2 regions of the Geodermatophilus normandii genome follow, and region 2 is predicted to be linked to the other one. Evidence: riboswitches for the same ligand, from Rfam matches in the RefSeq annotation. Region 2 holds a riboswitch; the other holds the start of a gene.

Region 1 (7,381 bases), 890 kb from region 2:
ACGTGACGCTCTCACCTTCCGATCCCGCCCGACATCCCTGATCTATATGTGGAAGGCAGGTGTCCACCGTGGCCAATGACGGCATCTTCCTGCGGTCCGCCGACGGCTTGAATGTCCTCAGAGCCCTGGGCGCAATTGCTCAAGCAGTTCGTCCACGGACTTCCCGTCCGCCTCGGCTGTTGCTGCCGGAGAGTCCTGGAGACTGGCCAAAGGCCAGTACTTCACTGCGTTGGCGGCATAGTCGAGCATCTGGCCGACGACCTCACGGCGGATGCGCGTATCGGACGATCGCTTGACTTCCACCAGCACCGGCACGCCCTCGCCGTCGACGAAGAGATGGTCGAGGCTGAACGTGCCGCCGCCGTCCTGAGCACTTGGCACCCCCATCTCTCGACGGATGAGCAGCAGGCGCCCCGACCCGGCAGAGTTCTGGCGCGCTGTCGAGACCAACCTAAAGGCCGGGCGGATCCGGATGCTGTTCGTCGCGGACGCCCTTCCCGCAGAGTTGGTGCGCATCATTGATTTCCTCAACGAGCAGATGAGTCCCGCGGAGGTTCTTGGCGTCGAGCTTCAGCAGTTCGTTGGAGACGGGCATACGGTCTATGTCCCGCGAGTCGTGGGTCGAACCAGTGGTGCTGTGGCCTCGAAGGGGGGGCGCCGCGCAGAGCGGCCAGTTGTGGGACCGGAACTCGTTCCTCGACGCAGCCGCAGCACGCTGCTCACCCGCTGAGGTGTCTCTGATGCGTCGCCTGATCGAGGACGTCGAAGGCCGTGGCCTGAAGATCAACCCCGGTCGGGGTGCCACTCCTGGCCTCTCGGGTTGGTATTCAGTAGCAGGTCAGCCCACTGGAGTCTGGGTGCTCAATGCAAACAATGAGAGCCCGAAGACACGGTCCTATGTCGTGCTGTATCTCGCGGACCTACTCCCGAGGGTGGGTGCCGACAGGCTCGAACGTGCTGCTCGGATCCTCGAGACGTTGCCGTCCATGGCCGGCAAGATCGGGCTTGCGCGGCAGAGCCAGTGGAAGAAGTACCCGTCGCTCTACCTAGCTGACATCGCCGGTAAGCCCACGGAGGAGAGGGTCCTCTTCGACGCATTGAACGAGCTCACAGCGGACGTGTGACTCCGTCGGGAGGCCAGGTCGACAACGAGGCGGGTGCTGGCCAGGACGTCAAGCGACCGGGGCCAGTAGCGGTGCCGGGGTGGTGATCTCCGACCCGTCGGGTCGCCAGGTGTGCCATCGGCCGTCGGGTTGTCGTTCGACGCGGAAGCCGTGGTGGACCTTGGTGTGGTGGCGTTCGCACAACAGTGCTGAGTTCTCGAGGCTGGTCTCGCCGCCGTCGATCCAGTGGACCAGGTGGTGGACGTCGCACCACCAGGTCGGTGCTCGGCAGCCGGCGAAGACGCAGCCGCCGTCGCGGAGCTCGGTGGCCCGGCGCAGGTGGCGGTCGGCGAGGCGGTGCGCGCGGCCGAGGTCGAGTGGGGCGCGGTCGGGGCCGAAGACGACGCGGGAGACGGCGCCGTCGCAGGCCAGCCAGCGGGCGCGGGCGGCGGAGAGCACGGTGCCCGAGCCCAGGGTGGCGGTGCCCTGGCCGGTGGCGGGGTCGGCGAGGTCGGCGAGGTCGATGCGGACCGCGACGTGGGGCTTGACCGTCCGCAGCGTCGGCAGGCTGCCGGCGGCCAGCGCGTTGTCGGCCAGTTGCACGAGGGCGTCACCGAGGCGCTGGGCGCGGGTCCGCTCGTCGCCGGCCGGGCGGTCGGCCTGGGTGAAGGACTCCAGGGCGACGGTGAACTTCTCCCCGCCGACGGCGTCCAGGCAGCCGTGGAGGGTGCGGGACCCGTCGGCGTGGGTGACCACCGTCAGCGAGCGGCCCTCGGTGGGGTCGGGTTCGGGGCCGTCGGGGTCGAGGTCGTCGCAGTAGCGCTGCACCACCGTCACCAGGTCGGTGTGCGGCTGCTCGACCGCGATCCCGGTGAAGACGGCGTCGATCACTGCCAGGTCCACGCCTTGCTCCGCGGCGGCGGCCAGCCGTGCCGGTGTGACCGCGCGTGCGGTGACCGCGACCTGCTCGGCGGACACCAGGCCGGCGTCGTGCGCCTCGGCGAGGGCGGGCAGGTGCGCCAGCGCCCGCCCGTTGCGCACCAGCCGCGACGCCTCGGAACCCGAGAGCCGGCAGTGCCCGCGCAGCCAGGAGGTCATCGACCGCTGCCCGTCCCGCTCGGGCGCCTGCGACAGCTCCGCCGCCCGCACCCGGCGGGCCAGGGCGGCGTCGATCCGGTTGCGCTCGGCGACCAGCGCGGCGACGCCGTCGAGGACGTCACCGCTCCCTGGATCACCCGAACACATGTACGAATTGTACGCCACCGCAGTGGTCCCCTCAACCTGAAACCGCAGGTCAAAGCGCTAATCGGTCAGGAGCAGAAGCTGTCGACGACCTCGTGGGTAGGGCGACCGGGATGGAACTCGACGACGCCACGGCCCTGAGGGCGGCGCTGCACGGCCACGTGCCACGGGCGGTCCGCACGCACTGGGTCGACGTCGACGGCGTCCGCTGGCCGCTGCGACAGGTGGTGACCCTTGCGGTCGCTGGCGACCGGAGCCGCGTCACCACCCGGGCTGCCCACCGGGCCCTGCGAGAGCTGGGCTTCCGGACGAGCGAGCGGACGGAGAGCTGGCGGAGCGAGGTCCCCAGCGTCACCCCGCTCCTCGACGCGCTGAACGCCGCGACGCCCGCAGACTTCCTCGCCGCCGGCCGAGCCGCGAGCAACGAGCCGGGGCTCTACAGCTGGTGGGCCGACGACCAGGGCGCGGCCGACCTGACCCGGGGTCTCGGGCACGAGGTGGTGCCGGGCCTCGTCTACGCGGGCCGCGCCGGGGGCATCCGGCCGAGCGGCGTGCGGTCGAGCAACACGCTGTGGGGCCGCATCGCCACGATGCACCTCGGTGGCCGCCGGCAGTTCTCCACCTTCCGGCTCACGCTGAGCGCCTGCCTGTCCCCGGAGGGCGGTCCGGCCGTCGACGGGCAGGAGCTGACCGGCTGGATGCACCGGCACCTGCGGGTCGCGGTCCTCCCGCTGCCGATCGAGTCGGTGGCGCCGGGGGAGGAGCGGCTGCTCGAGCTCGCCGACCCGCCCCTCAACCTCCGCGACGTCCCGAGGACCGACCTGCGCCGCGCGCTCACCCGCCGTCGGAAGGCCCTGCCCACCTGACACGGCGGCGCCCCGGCCACGAGGGCCGGGGCGCCGTCGAGAGCGTGCGTCAGGCGACGCGGCGTGCGCCCGCGTAGCTCGGCATCGAGTCCAGGTTGACCACGGCCACCGGCTTGCCGGCGGTCGAGGCGTGCACCATCTGGCCGTTGCCGATGTACATGCCCACGTGCGACACGGGGCTGTAGAAGAACACCAGGTCGCCCGGCTTGAGGTCGGCCTTCGCCACCGGGGTGCCGAACGTCGACTGGGCCTTCGAGGTGCGCGGGATCGTGATGCCCGCGGCCTTGTAGGCGTAGCTGGTCAGCCCGGAGCAGTCGAACGTGTTCGGGCCGGCGGCGCCGTACACGTACATGTCACCGCGCTGGGCCAGGGCGGTGTCGACGGCGATCTGGGCCGCGCCGTTGGGAGCAGGCGCTGGGGCGGCGGCCACGGTCGCGGTGGTGCCGACGCCCCCTGCAGCAGCGGAGGCGGGGAGGGGCGAGAGGGCGATGCCGGCCCCGGCGATGGCGGCGACGGCGACACCGCGGAACGAGCGACGAGCGAGGGACGTGCGAGTGGTCGTCATCGACGACGGTTCTCCTGTTCTCCACGGCCGCCTACCGGGTTAGCTGACGGGTTCGGACGGGGGAGTCGCCCGGCGCGACGGATCGCGCTCCACCCCAGGACTGCGGTGGGTCCCCGGCCCGGGTACCGGCTGGGTGCCGGCATCCGGTTCGGCGTGTCCGGCGGGTGTCACGCGGGTGGTGACGAGGGCCCCGGCCGGTCCGCGACGACGGTAGGGAGCGGTTGCGGGCCCCTCCACCGGACCGAGGCCGCGCCACGCCCGGGCCCGGCCTCCCGACTTGACGCCGGCCGCGGATCCGACACGCCACCGTCACCACCACGGACGGCGGCGCAGCACCCGGCCGGCGGCCGCCCGGGCGGCACGGACACGCCGGGCCCGACGAGAAAGGACGAGACGGTGCGCCCGCACTCCGGGTCAGCGGCCCGCCACGCCCGCGGAGGTCGCCGGGATCTCGACGGTTGGCCCGCCCGTTGTCGGGGCACCCGTTGGAGCAGTCGAGAGGAGGGAGCACCCCCATGGGCATGTTGAGGAACGTGATCGCCTCGGGCGTCGCCGCGAAGGTCGTCCAGGAGCTCCGGAAGCCGCAGAACCAGGCGAAGATCAAGCAGTTCATCCGGGACTACCAGGCCAAGAACAAGGGTGGCGGCACGCGACCGACCGGTCGCGGGTACTGACCCCGCACGCTCGACCGCGGCCCCCGTCCCTTCCGGGACGGGGGCCGCGGTGCGTCCCCGGCTTCGTGACCTCCGTTTCCGCCGCTGCGCATGAGACACCTGTGAGTGCTGAGGACGACTCCGTACCGATATGGGTCGTTCCGGGACGCGGCCGTGTCACTGTCCCGTGTGTCACGCCCGGTGGCGGTGCAGCAGACATGTGCAGCGACCCCCGCTTCTCGGGCTCTCACCCCCGGGGGATCCGATGACCTACTCTCCGCCGCTCCCGCAGCAGCCCGTGCCTGCTCCTGCCCCGAAGAAGCCGTTCTACAAGAAGGCCTGGTTCCTCGTCCTCGCCGCGATCGTCGTCATCATCATCGGCGTCAACGCGAACAAGGGCGGCGGTGCCGACACCGGTTCAGCCGAGGCTCCGGGCGACAACGGCGCGGCCAGCGCCGACTCCGGGGACGCCACCGAGGCCAGCGCCGTCGGCATCGGTCAGCCGGCGGCCGACGGCGACTTCCAGTTCGTCGTCAACGGCGTCGACTGCTCGCAGACCGAGCTCGGCGACGAGTACCTCAGCACGCAAGCGCAGGGGCAGTTCTGCATCGTCGACGTGACGGTGAGCAACATCGGCAGTGAGGCGCAGGGCTTCTTCGGTGAGAACGCCACCCTGCTCAACGCCGAGGGCCAGGAGTTCAGCGCCGACAGCGAGGCTGCCTTCTACCTGCAGGACTCGTCCTCGCTCTACGAGGAGATCAACCCCGGCAACACGCTCAACAGCAAGGTCGTCTTCGACGTCCCGGCCGGCATGACCCCCAGCGGCATCGAGCTGCACGACTCCGCGTTCTCCGGTGGCGTGACCGTCGCCCTGCAGTAAGCAGCGCTCAACCACAGGGGGTTCCGCCGACCGGCGGGACCCCCTGTGTCGTCTTCGAGCCATGATGTGGCCGGGCTCGCGAGCCCGGATCGGGGTGCAGTCGAGTTCCGTCCAGCAACACCCCGACCGGGGCGGACACGACCCGGTTCCCGGTGACGACGATGCTCCGGCGGACGGGGCGCGTGCACGGCGGGATGGTCCCGCCGTTCACGCGAACCGGTGCCGTCCCCGCCGGGGGCACGGGTGTGGGGGCGGCACCGGCCCACGGACAGGAGAGGCGCCGGCGCGCTCCGCATGACGGGAGCGGGGACGCCGGCGACGGCGCCGGGCCCGCGGCGGGCCGGGGCCGGGGCCGCGCGGGCGCCGGACCTCCGCGTCATGGACCGGGGCGGCCCGCGTCAGCGCCCGTCCGGACACCGTGCGTGACCGCCGACCCGTCGACGGCGGCGTCCCGGCGCGCCGCGTCATCCCGGCCCGGGGACGGCGTCGTCACCGGTGCAGGGGGATCGAGGGAGGCGAGCAGCGCCATGACGACGAGCAGCGCCACGACGACGAGCGGGACGACGAGCGGGACGACCGGCGGGGCAGGCGCGGAGCGGGCGGCCGCCCCCGGGGTCCCGGCTCCCCGGGGGTCGCAGGAGCGGCTCCAGCACGTGGAGGAACTCCGCCGGGCGGCGACCCACCTGGCGGCGGCACAGTTCCTCGAGAGCCGCGCCGACCGTTCGGCCAGCCCCGTGCTGGCGGGCCTGCTGCGCGACCGGGCCCGCGAGCGCCGCCGCAGGGGCGAGCGCATCCTCGTGCGGCTCGGGGTGCGGCCCGTGCGGGGCGGGCCGCCCGGGCAGCGGTGCTGAGCAGGCGGTTCCCCGCCGGGAGCGGGAGCGGAAGGGGAGGCGGAGCCGGGACGCGCGGCGTAGCTTTCCGCCATGGCCGCCGCGGGGCGGGCCGGCCCGGCCCAGGACGGGCCGTCGCCCGCCGAGATCACGGCGCTGATCCCGCTCGTCCGGCGGATCGTCGCCGCCCGGGTCCCCGACCACGCGACCGCGGACGACCTGGTGCAGGAGACGCTGACCCGGGTGCTCGCCGCGTCCGGGCGCGTCGAGCCGGGGATGCTCGAGCCCTACGCCATCGTGACGGCCCGCAACGTCGTCGCCTCCCTCTGGCGGGACCAGGACCGCCAGCGGCGCAACCAGCACCGCGTCGTCGACCTCCGCCCGCCGGAGGCGCCGGACGAGGACGTCCTCGTGCAGGAGGACCGCGAGGCGGTCACCGCGGCCCTGACCCGGCTGAGCGACCGGGAGCGCGCGACGCTGCTCGCCCACGAGGTGTCCGGGCAGGACACCCGGTCGCTCGCGGCGGAGCTGGGGTCCACGGCGGGCGCGGTGGCCGCCCAGCTCAACCGGACCCGCGCGCGGCTGCGGGTGGAGTACCTGCTCGTCCTCGAGAACACCGAGCCCCCGACCGACCGGTGCCGGCCGGTGCTGCTGGCCCTCTCCAGCGGCGACCGCCGCCGGCAGCGCGAGGTCGACGCCGCCCGCCACCTGCTCGAGTGCGACCTCTGCGCTCGGCTCAGCGAGCCGCTCGTGGGGCGGGGCCGGAACCGGGACGCCGACGTCCGCGTGCCCGTGCAGTCCGACGCCGACGTCGTGGCCGCCCGCTCGGCCGCCCGCGAGGCCGCGACCGGGATCGGCTTCCCCCCGACCGACCTGACCGCGATCGCCACCGCCGTGTCCGAGGTGACCCGCAACATCGTCAAGTTCGCCGACTCCGGCGAGGTCGTCATCGAGGTCCTGGAGGAGCCGCGGCCGGGGATCCGCATCGTCGCGCGCGACGTCGGTCCCGGCATCCCCGACGTCGACCGCGCCCTGCGCGACGGCTACAGCACCTACGACGGGCTGGGCCTGGGACTGCCCGGCGCCCGCCGGCTGATGGACGAGTTCGCGATCGTGTCCGAGGTGGGCCGCGGCACCACCGTGACCATGACGAAGTGGTGGGGAGAGCGATGACCGGCACGCAGGACGACGGCAACCGTGGAGGAGCCCGGGCCGAGTCCCCGCGGACGCTGGGCCCCGACG
Region 2 (7,381 bases):
CCGCGGTGCGGCCCGGGGGCGTGCTGGCGATGGTGGCGCTGCCCCGCACCGACCTCCCCCGTGACCTGCCGGTCGAGGCGCTGGCCGCGGTCCTGGACCGGGTCCTGGGGATCGGGGACCTCGTCCGCGGCCGGCGGGGCGGCGGGGGGACGCCCGGGATGCCGGTGCGCGACCCGGTGCTCACCACCCGGGAGGTGCGGGCGCGGGCGCGCACGGTGCTCCCCGGCGTGCGGGTGCGGCGGCGGGTGTTCTGGCGGTACTCGCTGGTCTGGCGCCGGCCCGGCTGAGTCGCCGGGGACGACGAGGGCCCCGGCCGCGGAGTGCGGTCGGGGCCCTCGTCGGGGCGGGGATCAGCCCGCGTAGTTCACGTGCACGTGGTCGAAGTGGTTCGCGGTCACGCCGCCGCGGTCCTCCATCGCCCGCCAGGCGGCGTCCGGCGAGGTCAGGATCCGCTGCTGCCAGATGACGTACTCGACGCCGAGCTCGGCCCAGTGGTCGATGTGGTACTGGGCGATCGCGTCACCGAGGGCGGCGTCGGACATGACCATGTAGTCCACGGCCAGGCCGGACGGGTGCCCGGCCGGGTCGACCGCGCTGGCGCGGGTGCCGCCGAGGGTGATGTCGGCGGCGCCCGGCACGTTGCTGACGACGGCGTCCGCCGCGGCCTGCGCCGCCGGCTTGAGCGCGCCGGCGGTGTTGGTCACGTGCGCGGTCGCCGACGTCGGCGCGACCTCCGGGGCCGCCTGCGCGATCGGCGGGGTGGCGGCCGGGCCGCGTTGCCGGCGGCGGCGGCGGGCGCGGCGGGCGCCTCGGCCGCCGCGGGGCCTCGGCGGCCGGGCCGCTGACGGCGAGGACCTGGCCCGGGTAGATCCGGTTCGGGTTCGAGCCGATGACGTCGACGTTGCGCTGGTACAGCTCGCGCCAGCTCTGGTCGTGCGCGGCGGCGATCTTGGCGACCGTGTCGCCCCAGCGGACGGTGTAGTCCTCGGTGACGGCCTCGGGCGTCGGCTGCTCGGCGGCGGGGCGGCCGCGGGGCCTCGGCCACGGGAGCGGCCGCGGGCGCCTCGGCGGCGGCCGCGGTCGTGCCGCCGGCCAGGTACTTCCCGCAGGACGGCCACGCGCCGATGCCCTGCCCGGCGAGGACCGCCTCGGCGATCTGCACCTGCTGGGCGGGGGTGGCGAGGTCGGCGCGCGCGGCGAGGTCGGTGCCGCCGAACGCGGCCCAGGTCGACTGGCTGAACTGCAGGCCGCCGTAGTAGCCGTTGCCGGTGTTGATGGCCCAGTTGCCACTGGACTCGCACTGGGCGACGCCGGACCAGTCGTGGCCGGCGGAGGCCGAGGCGGCGGGCGTGCTCAGGACGCCGAGCCCGACGGCCGCGGCGCCGGCCGCGACGGGGGCCTTGGCGATGACGGACTTGGTGCGGACATAGCGGGGTGCGCGGTGCTTGGGCATGAGGATGATCTCCCGATCGCCGCCGGCGAGGTGAGCTGTCGGGTTCGGGCGATCGGTGCCCGGCCGCGGTCCGCGGCTTCACCCCGAGGCGCGCAAGGACAGGCCCCCGTGAGCCGTCGCGCGCCGGAAGTGGGTCCCCCACCCCTGCCCTGGGAGTTGACGTGGGCGACCGGTGGGCAGGGTTTGGCGGACCGGCGCCGCGCTCTCATTTGCTGAGCGCAGCCAAAACGTTACATATGGTCATGTGAACTGTCGTCGTGACGGCGCTCACATCCGGTGTCGCCACGGGGCCCCTGGGGAACCACGTGACGTCGCCGTGACCGGAGGAGGCGGCCGGCGCAGCCGCCCGTGGGATTCCGGAACGCGCTGTTCGCCCCGCGTCGACGGACCGTTCCGTCCGCCGTGGGTCGGCCGCGTCGGGACGGGCCGCGCCCCTCCGCGCGACGCCGTCGTGTGACGCACCCCATGCGCCCCGGCAGCGACCGGCCGCCCGGACGCGGTGCGCGTCGAGCTCGTCGGGCGCGGCGTGGAGACCACCGAGGTCCAGCGGCTCGGCCCCGAGGGAGCCCCGGGCTCGCTCCGCGTTCTCCGCCGACCCCGACGGGAACGCCTGGTCGCTGCAGCAGATGCGGCGCTCCTGACCCCGCTCAGGCCAGCGCGCGGCCCGCGGCCTCGCGGAGGGATCCGGCCAGGTCGGCCTCGGCGCGCTGGTCGGTGCGGACGACGACCACCCGAGGGCCGCCGGACGCCAGGGCGGCCGGCAGCTCGTCCGCCGAGCCGATCGCCGCCGCCTCCCAGCCCATGGCCCGTGCGACGCCGACCAGGTCGCGGCCGTGCGGGGTGCCGAACACCCGCCGGTAGTCGCGGGCGTACGCCGGCCGGCCCGGCTCGAGCTGGGCGAAGATCCCGCCGCCGTCGTTGTCGGGGACCACCACGGTGAGGTCCGGACGCGCCTCGCCGTCGCCGGTGAGCAGCCCCTGCAGGTCGTGCAGGAACGTGAGGTCGCCCATCAGCGCCACCGCCGGGCCGCCGTGCGCCAGGGCCGCCCCCACGGCGGTGGACACCGTGCCGTCGATGCCGGCGACGCCGCGGTTGGCCAGCACGGTCAGGTCCCCGCGCGGCACGGCGAGCCGGTCGACGTCGCGCACCGGCGTCGAGGAGCCGAGCACCAGCAGCGCGCCCGCCGGCAGCGCGGCGACGACGTCGCGGGCCAGCCGGGCGGCGGTCAGGCCCGTCTCGGCCTCGAGGGCGGCGTCGACGGTCGCGCCCACCCGGGCGCCGGCCGCCCGCCAGGCCGCGGCCCAGCCGTCGTCGGCCGGCGGGCCCGACGGCGGCGCGGCGCGGGTGACCAGCGTCGCCGAGCGGCCGGCGTCGGGCCAGCGGGGTGTGGTCACGACGGTCTCCACGCGCACCCGCGGGTCGGCCAGCAGCGCCGACACCGGCCGGGACAGCGTGGGGCGGCCCACGACCACCACGCGCTCGGGCCGGTGGGCGTCGACCCAGTCGGCGACGCCGAGCAGCAACGCCCCGCCGCGGACGGCGCCGTCGGTCCAGGCCCCGCCGCTCGGCTCGGCGACCACCGGCCAGCCGGCCGCGGCGGCGCCGGCGGCCCAGGCGCGCCCGACGGCGGGCGGCCCGTCCCCGGCGACGACGAGCGTGCGCGGCCCCTGCGCGAGGGGCTCGGCCGGCAGCGACGCCGGCGTGCCCGCGGTCCACGGCGCGCCGTCGTCCCGGCCGGCCCACGGGCCCTCCAGCGCGGGCTCGCCGTCGGGCAGCAGCGGGTCGCGCAGGGGCAGGTTCAGCTGCACCGGCCCCGGGTCGCCCGACAGCGCGCCGGTGGCCGCCAGCAGCGCCCGCGACACCACCGAGCGCCAGTACCGGTTCTGCACCGCCTCGCGGCCGGCCTCGGGCACGCCGACGTCGGCCGCCCAGCGCACGGCGTCGCCGTAGAGCCCGGGCTGCTCGATCGTCTGGTTGGCCCCGGTGGCGCGCAGCTCCGGCGGCCGGTCGGCGGTCAGCGCCAGCAGCGGCACCCCGCTGACGTCGGCCTCGAGCACCGCGGCGTGCAGGTGGGCGGTGGCCGTCCCGGAGGTGGTGAGCACCGGCACCGGCCGGCCGGAGGCGCGGGCCAGGCCGACGGCGAGGAAGGACGCCGTCCGCTCGTCGATCCGCACGTGCAGCCGCAGCCGCCCGTCCCGCTCGGCGGCCGCCAGCGCCAGCGCCACCGGTGCCGAGCGCGACCCGGGCGCGACGACGGCGTCGCGGACCCCGCCGCGCACGAGCTCGTCGACCAGCACGCGGGCCAGTGCGGTGGAGGGGTTCACGCGGCGAGCACCGCACCGAGCCGCTGCGCCCACCGCGCGGCCACGTCGTCGGGGGCCGGGACGCCGGCCAGCCGGTCGGGCTCGGGACGGGCCACCGGCAGCGCGCCGTCGACGGGCAGCAGCGGGGCGCCGGTGACGTCGCCGTCGAGCAGCGCGACCGTGGCCAGGCCGCAGGCGAAGGGGAGCTCCGGCAGCGCGGCGGCCAGCGCCACGCCCGCGGCGATGCCCACCGAGGACTCCAGCGCCGACGACACCACGCACGGCAGGCCGTGCGCCTCGGCCACCCGCAGCGCCGCGCGCACCCCGCCCAGCGGCTGCACCTTGAGGACGACGACGTCACCGGCCTCCCGCAGGTCGACGCCGAGCGGGTCGCCGGCGCCGCGCACGCCCTCGTCCACGGCGATCCGGACGTCGACGCGGCGGCGCAGCACGGCGAGCTCGGCCAGGGTGGCGCAGGGCTGCTCGACGTACTCCAGGCCCACCCGGTCCAGCTCCCGGATCCGCGCGACCGCGGTGTCGACGTCCCAGGCGGCGTTGGCGTCCACCCGGACCGCTCCGGCGGGGCCGAGGGCGTCGCGGACGGCCTCCACGCGGGCCCGGTCGTCGGCGGCGGTCTGGCCCGGCTCGGCGACCTTGACCTTCGCCGTGCGGCAGCCCGACGCCGTCACGATCGCGTGCGCGCGGTCGGCGTCCACGGCGGGGACGGTCACGTTGACCGGCACGGACGAGCGCACCGGCGCGGGCCAGCCCTCGAGGGCCGCCTCCGCCGCGGCCGCCCACCAGCGCCGGCTCTCGGTCACGCCGTAGTCCCAGAACGGGGAGAACTCGCCCCAGCCGGCCGGGCCGCGCACCAGCACGCCGTCGCGGACGTCGATGCCGCGGAAGCGCGTGCGCATCGGCACCGACCACACCGCCACCCGGTCGATCCCCGCGGGGAGGCCGGCGACGGTGATCACGCCCGCCAGCGTATGGCCCGCCTGCAGGGGCCCGCCGCGAGCCTGCGAGCGGCGGGGGCAGGAGGTCCTTTCGGTAGCCTGGTCCGACGTGCCCCGGCAGCTGACCGTCCTCCCCGCGCCGGACACCCCCGACACCCTGCTCGGCACGGTGCTGCCCGCCGTCCGCGCCGCCCTCGACGGCGCCGCGCCGCTGGCCGTCCTCCCGTCCGGACCGCCCGCCGCCGCGGCCCGCGGGGTCCTCGCGCCGGACGAGCCGCTCGAGGAGGGCGCCGACCTCGTCGTCGTCACCTCCGGGTCGACCGGCGGCGGGCGGGGGGTGCTCCTCCCGGCGTCGGCACTGGCCGCCTCGGCCGCGGCCACGCACCACCGGCTCGGCGGGCCGGGCGCCTGGCTGCTGACCCTCCCGGTGTCGGCGATCGCCGGGCTGCAGGTGCTGGTCCGGTCCGTCCTCGGCGGCACCGTCCCGACCGTGCCCGCACCCGGCGAGGACCTGGCCGCCGCGGTCGCGCGGATGCCCGCCGGCCGCCGCTACACCGCGCTGGTCCCCACGCAGCTGCGCCGCCACCTCGGTTCGGCGACCGCCGCGCTGCGCGCGTTCGACGTCGTCCTCGTGGGCGGCGCGGCGACCGACCCGGCCCTCCTGGCGCGGGCGCGCGAGGCCGGTGTCGCGGTCGTGACCACCTACGGCATGACCGAGACCGCCGGCGGCTGCGTCTACGACGGCGTCCCCCTCGAGGGCGTGCGGGTGCGCGTGGACGGGCAGGGCATCGCGCTCGCCGGCCCGGTGCTGGCGCTCGGCTACCGGCGCGACCCCGACGGCACGGCCGCCGCCTTCACCGGCGGGGAGTTCCGCACCCGCGACGCCGGCACCGTCGGCCCCGACGGGCGGCTGACCGTCCTCGGCCGGCTCGACGACGTCGTGGTGACCGGCGGGGTGAACGTCGCCCCGCAGGCGGTCGAGGGCGCGCTGCGCGAGCACCCGTCCGTCGCCGACGCCGTGGTCTTCGGCCGGCCCGACGACGAGTGGGGCAGCGGGTGGTCGCCGCCGTCGTCGCGGCACCCGGCGCCGCGCCCGACCTCGCGGCGCTGCGGCCGTGGGTGTCCGACCGGCTGGGCGGCCCGTCCGCGCCGCGCGAGCTGCACCTGATCGAGGCGGTGCCCACGCTGCACACCGGCAAGCCCGACCGCCGCGGCGTCGCCGCCCGGCTCGGCGGGACGCGCTAGTGGCCACCCCCGCGCAGTGGGTCGCCGGCGCCCGGCCCCGCACCCTGCCCGCGGCCCTCGCGCCGGTGCTCGTGGGCACCGGCGCGGCGGCCGCGCTCGGCGGGTTCCGGCCCGGGCCCGCGGTGCTGGCGCTGCTGGTCGCGCTCGCGCTGCAGGTGGCGGTCAACTACGCCAACGACCACTCCGACGGCAAGCGCGGCACCGACGCCGACCGGGTCGGGCCGATGCGGCTGGTCGGCTCGGGCGCGGCCTCGGCCCGGGCGGTCCTGCTCGCGGCGCTGCTGGCCTTCGCCGTCGCGGCGGTCGCGGGGCTCGTGCTCGCGGCGCTGTCGAGCTGGTGGCTGGTCGCCGTCGGCGCGGTGTGCATCGCCGCCGCCTGGACCTACACCGGCGGGCCGCTGCCCTACGGCTACCGGGCGCTGGGCGAGGTGTTCGTCTTCGTCTTCTTCGGCCTGGTCGCCGTCGCCGGGACGACGTTCGTGCAGACCGGCCGGGTCGAGGGACTGGCGCTGGCCGCCGCCGTGCCGATCGGGCTGCTGTCGACGGCGCTGCTGGTGGTCAACAACCTGCGCGACGTCGAGGGCGACGCCCGGGTGGGCAAGCGCACGCTCGCGGTGCTGCTCGGCGACCGCGCCACCCGGCTGTGCTACGTCGGGCTGCTCGCCGCCGCCTTCGCCGTCGTCGTGGCGATCGGGATCGGGCGGCCGGAGGCGCTGCTCGCGCTGGTCGCCGTGCCGCTGGCGGTGCCGCCGTCGCGGGTGGTGCTCTCCGGCGGCCGCGGGCCGGCGCTGATCGCCGCGCTGCAGGCCACCGGGCTGCTCACCCTCGCCACCGGCGTGCTGCTCGGCGCGGGGCTGGCCCTGTCGGGCTGAGCGGAGCTCAGGCGGCCCCGTCGCCCGTGGTGTCGCCCGACAGGCGGGCGCGCAGCTCCTCCTTGCGGGTGCGACGGGCGAGGCTGCGGGCGGCCAGGCCCTCGGTCAGCCGGTCGCGCACCGGGCGCAGCAGGACCAGCGCCACCGGCATCGACAGCAGCAGGCCGAACAGCAGCGCCGGGAAGCCGGGCAGGCCGACCAGCCAGATGAGCGCGATGAGGGCGACGGCGATGACCAGCCGGCCCAGCGTGTAGGCGAGCAGCCACGGCAGGATCCGCGGCGGCGTCGCGGGGCCGCCGGTGGGCGCGCCCGGGGTGGTGCTCTGGGCCATGCTGCTGTCCTCCTGCGTGCGGTCGGGCGTCATCCCGTCCGGCCCTCCCACTTGGTGGAGAGCACGACGGTCGTGCGGGTGCGGGCGACGCCCTCGATCCTGTTCAACGCGTTGATGGCGGCCTCCAGTGCCGGGATGTCGGTCACCCGGACCTTGAGGACGTAGCCCTCGCTGCCGGCGACCCGCCAGCAGTCCTCCACCTCGGGCATCTGCCGCAGCGC

What was found. Region 2 has a riboswitch for cyclic di-AMP ahead of JD79_RS24230 (transglycosylase family protein). Riboswitches for the same ligand answer to the same signal wherever they lie in the genome.
Region 1: it holds a riboswitch for cyclic di-AMP, as region 2 does, so the genes downstream of both, JD79_RS13335 (C40 family peptidase) here and JD79_RS24230 (transglycosylase family protein) in region 2, are expected to answer to the same signal.

Annotation. Positions count from the first base shown of each region.
Region 1 is NZ_QGTX01000001.1:2,726,006-2,733,386, forward strand. Features, by position in the region: gene JD79_RS13315 (hypothetical protein) at 118-516, opposite strand; gene JD79_RS22240 (hypothetical protein) at 741-1,124, shown strand; gene JD79_RS13325 (HNH endonuclease signature motif containing protein) at 1,173-2,348, opposite strand; gene JD79_RS13330 (GIY-YIG nuclease family protein) at 2,459-3,211, shown strand; gene JD79_RS13335 (C40 family peptidase) at 3,261-3,776, opposite strand; cyclic di-AMP (ydaO/yuaA leader) riboswitch at 3,789-3,922, opposite strand; gene JD79_RS22660 (hypothetical protein) at 4,292-4,450, shown strand; gene JD79_RS13340 (DUF4352 domain-containing protein) at 4,695-5,309, shown strand; gene JD79_RS13345 (hypothetical protein) at 5,837-6,160, shown strand; gene JD79_RS13350 (sigma-70 family RNA polymerase sigma factor) at 6,233-7,312, shown strand; gene JD79_RS13355 (STAS domain-containing protein) at 7,309-7,381, shown strand, end outside.
Region 2 is NZ_QGTX01000001.1:1,840,601-1,847,981, reverse strand. Features, by position in the region: gene JD79_RS09135 (class I SAM-dependent methyltransferase) at 1-287, shown strand, start outside; gene JD79_RS09130 (VldE C-terminal domain-containing protein) at 351-704, opposite strand; gene JD79_RS24230 (transglycosylase family protein) at 701-1,453, opposite strand; cyclic di-AMP (ydaO/yuaA leader) riboswitch at 1,458-1,625, opposite strand; gene menD (2-succinyl-5-enolpyruvyl-6-hydroxy-3-cyclohexene-1-carboxylic-acid synthase) at 2,101-3,777, opposite strand; gene JD79_RS09115 (o-succinylbenzoate synthase) at 3,774-4,733, opposite strand; gene JD79_RS09110 (AMP-binding protein) at 4,822-5,880, shown strand; gene JD79_RS09105 (1,4-dihydroxy-2-naphthoate polyprenyltransferase) at 5,957-6,829, shown strand; gene JD79_RS09100 (DUF4229 domain-containing protein) at 6,837-7,160, opposite strand; gene JD79_RS09095 (Lrp/AsnC family transcriptional regulator) at 7,190-7,381, opposite strand, start outside.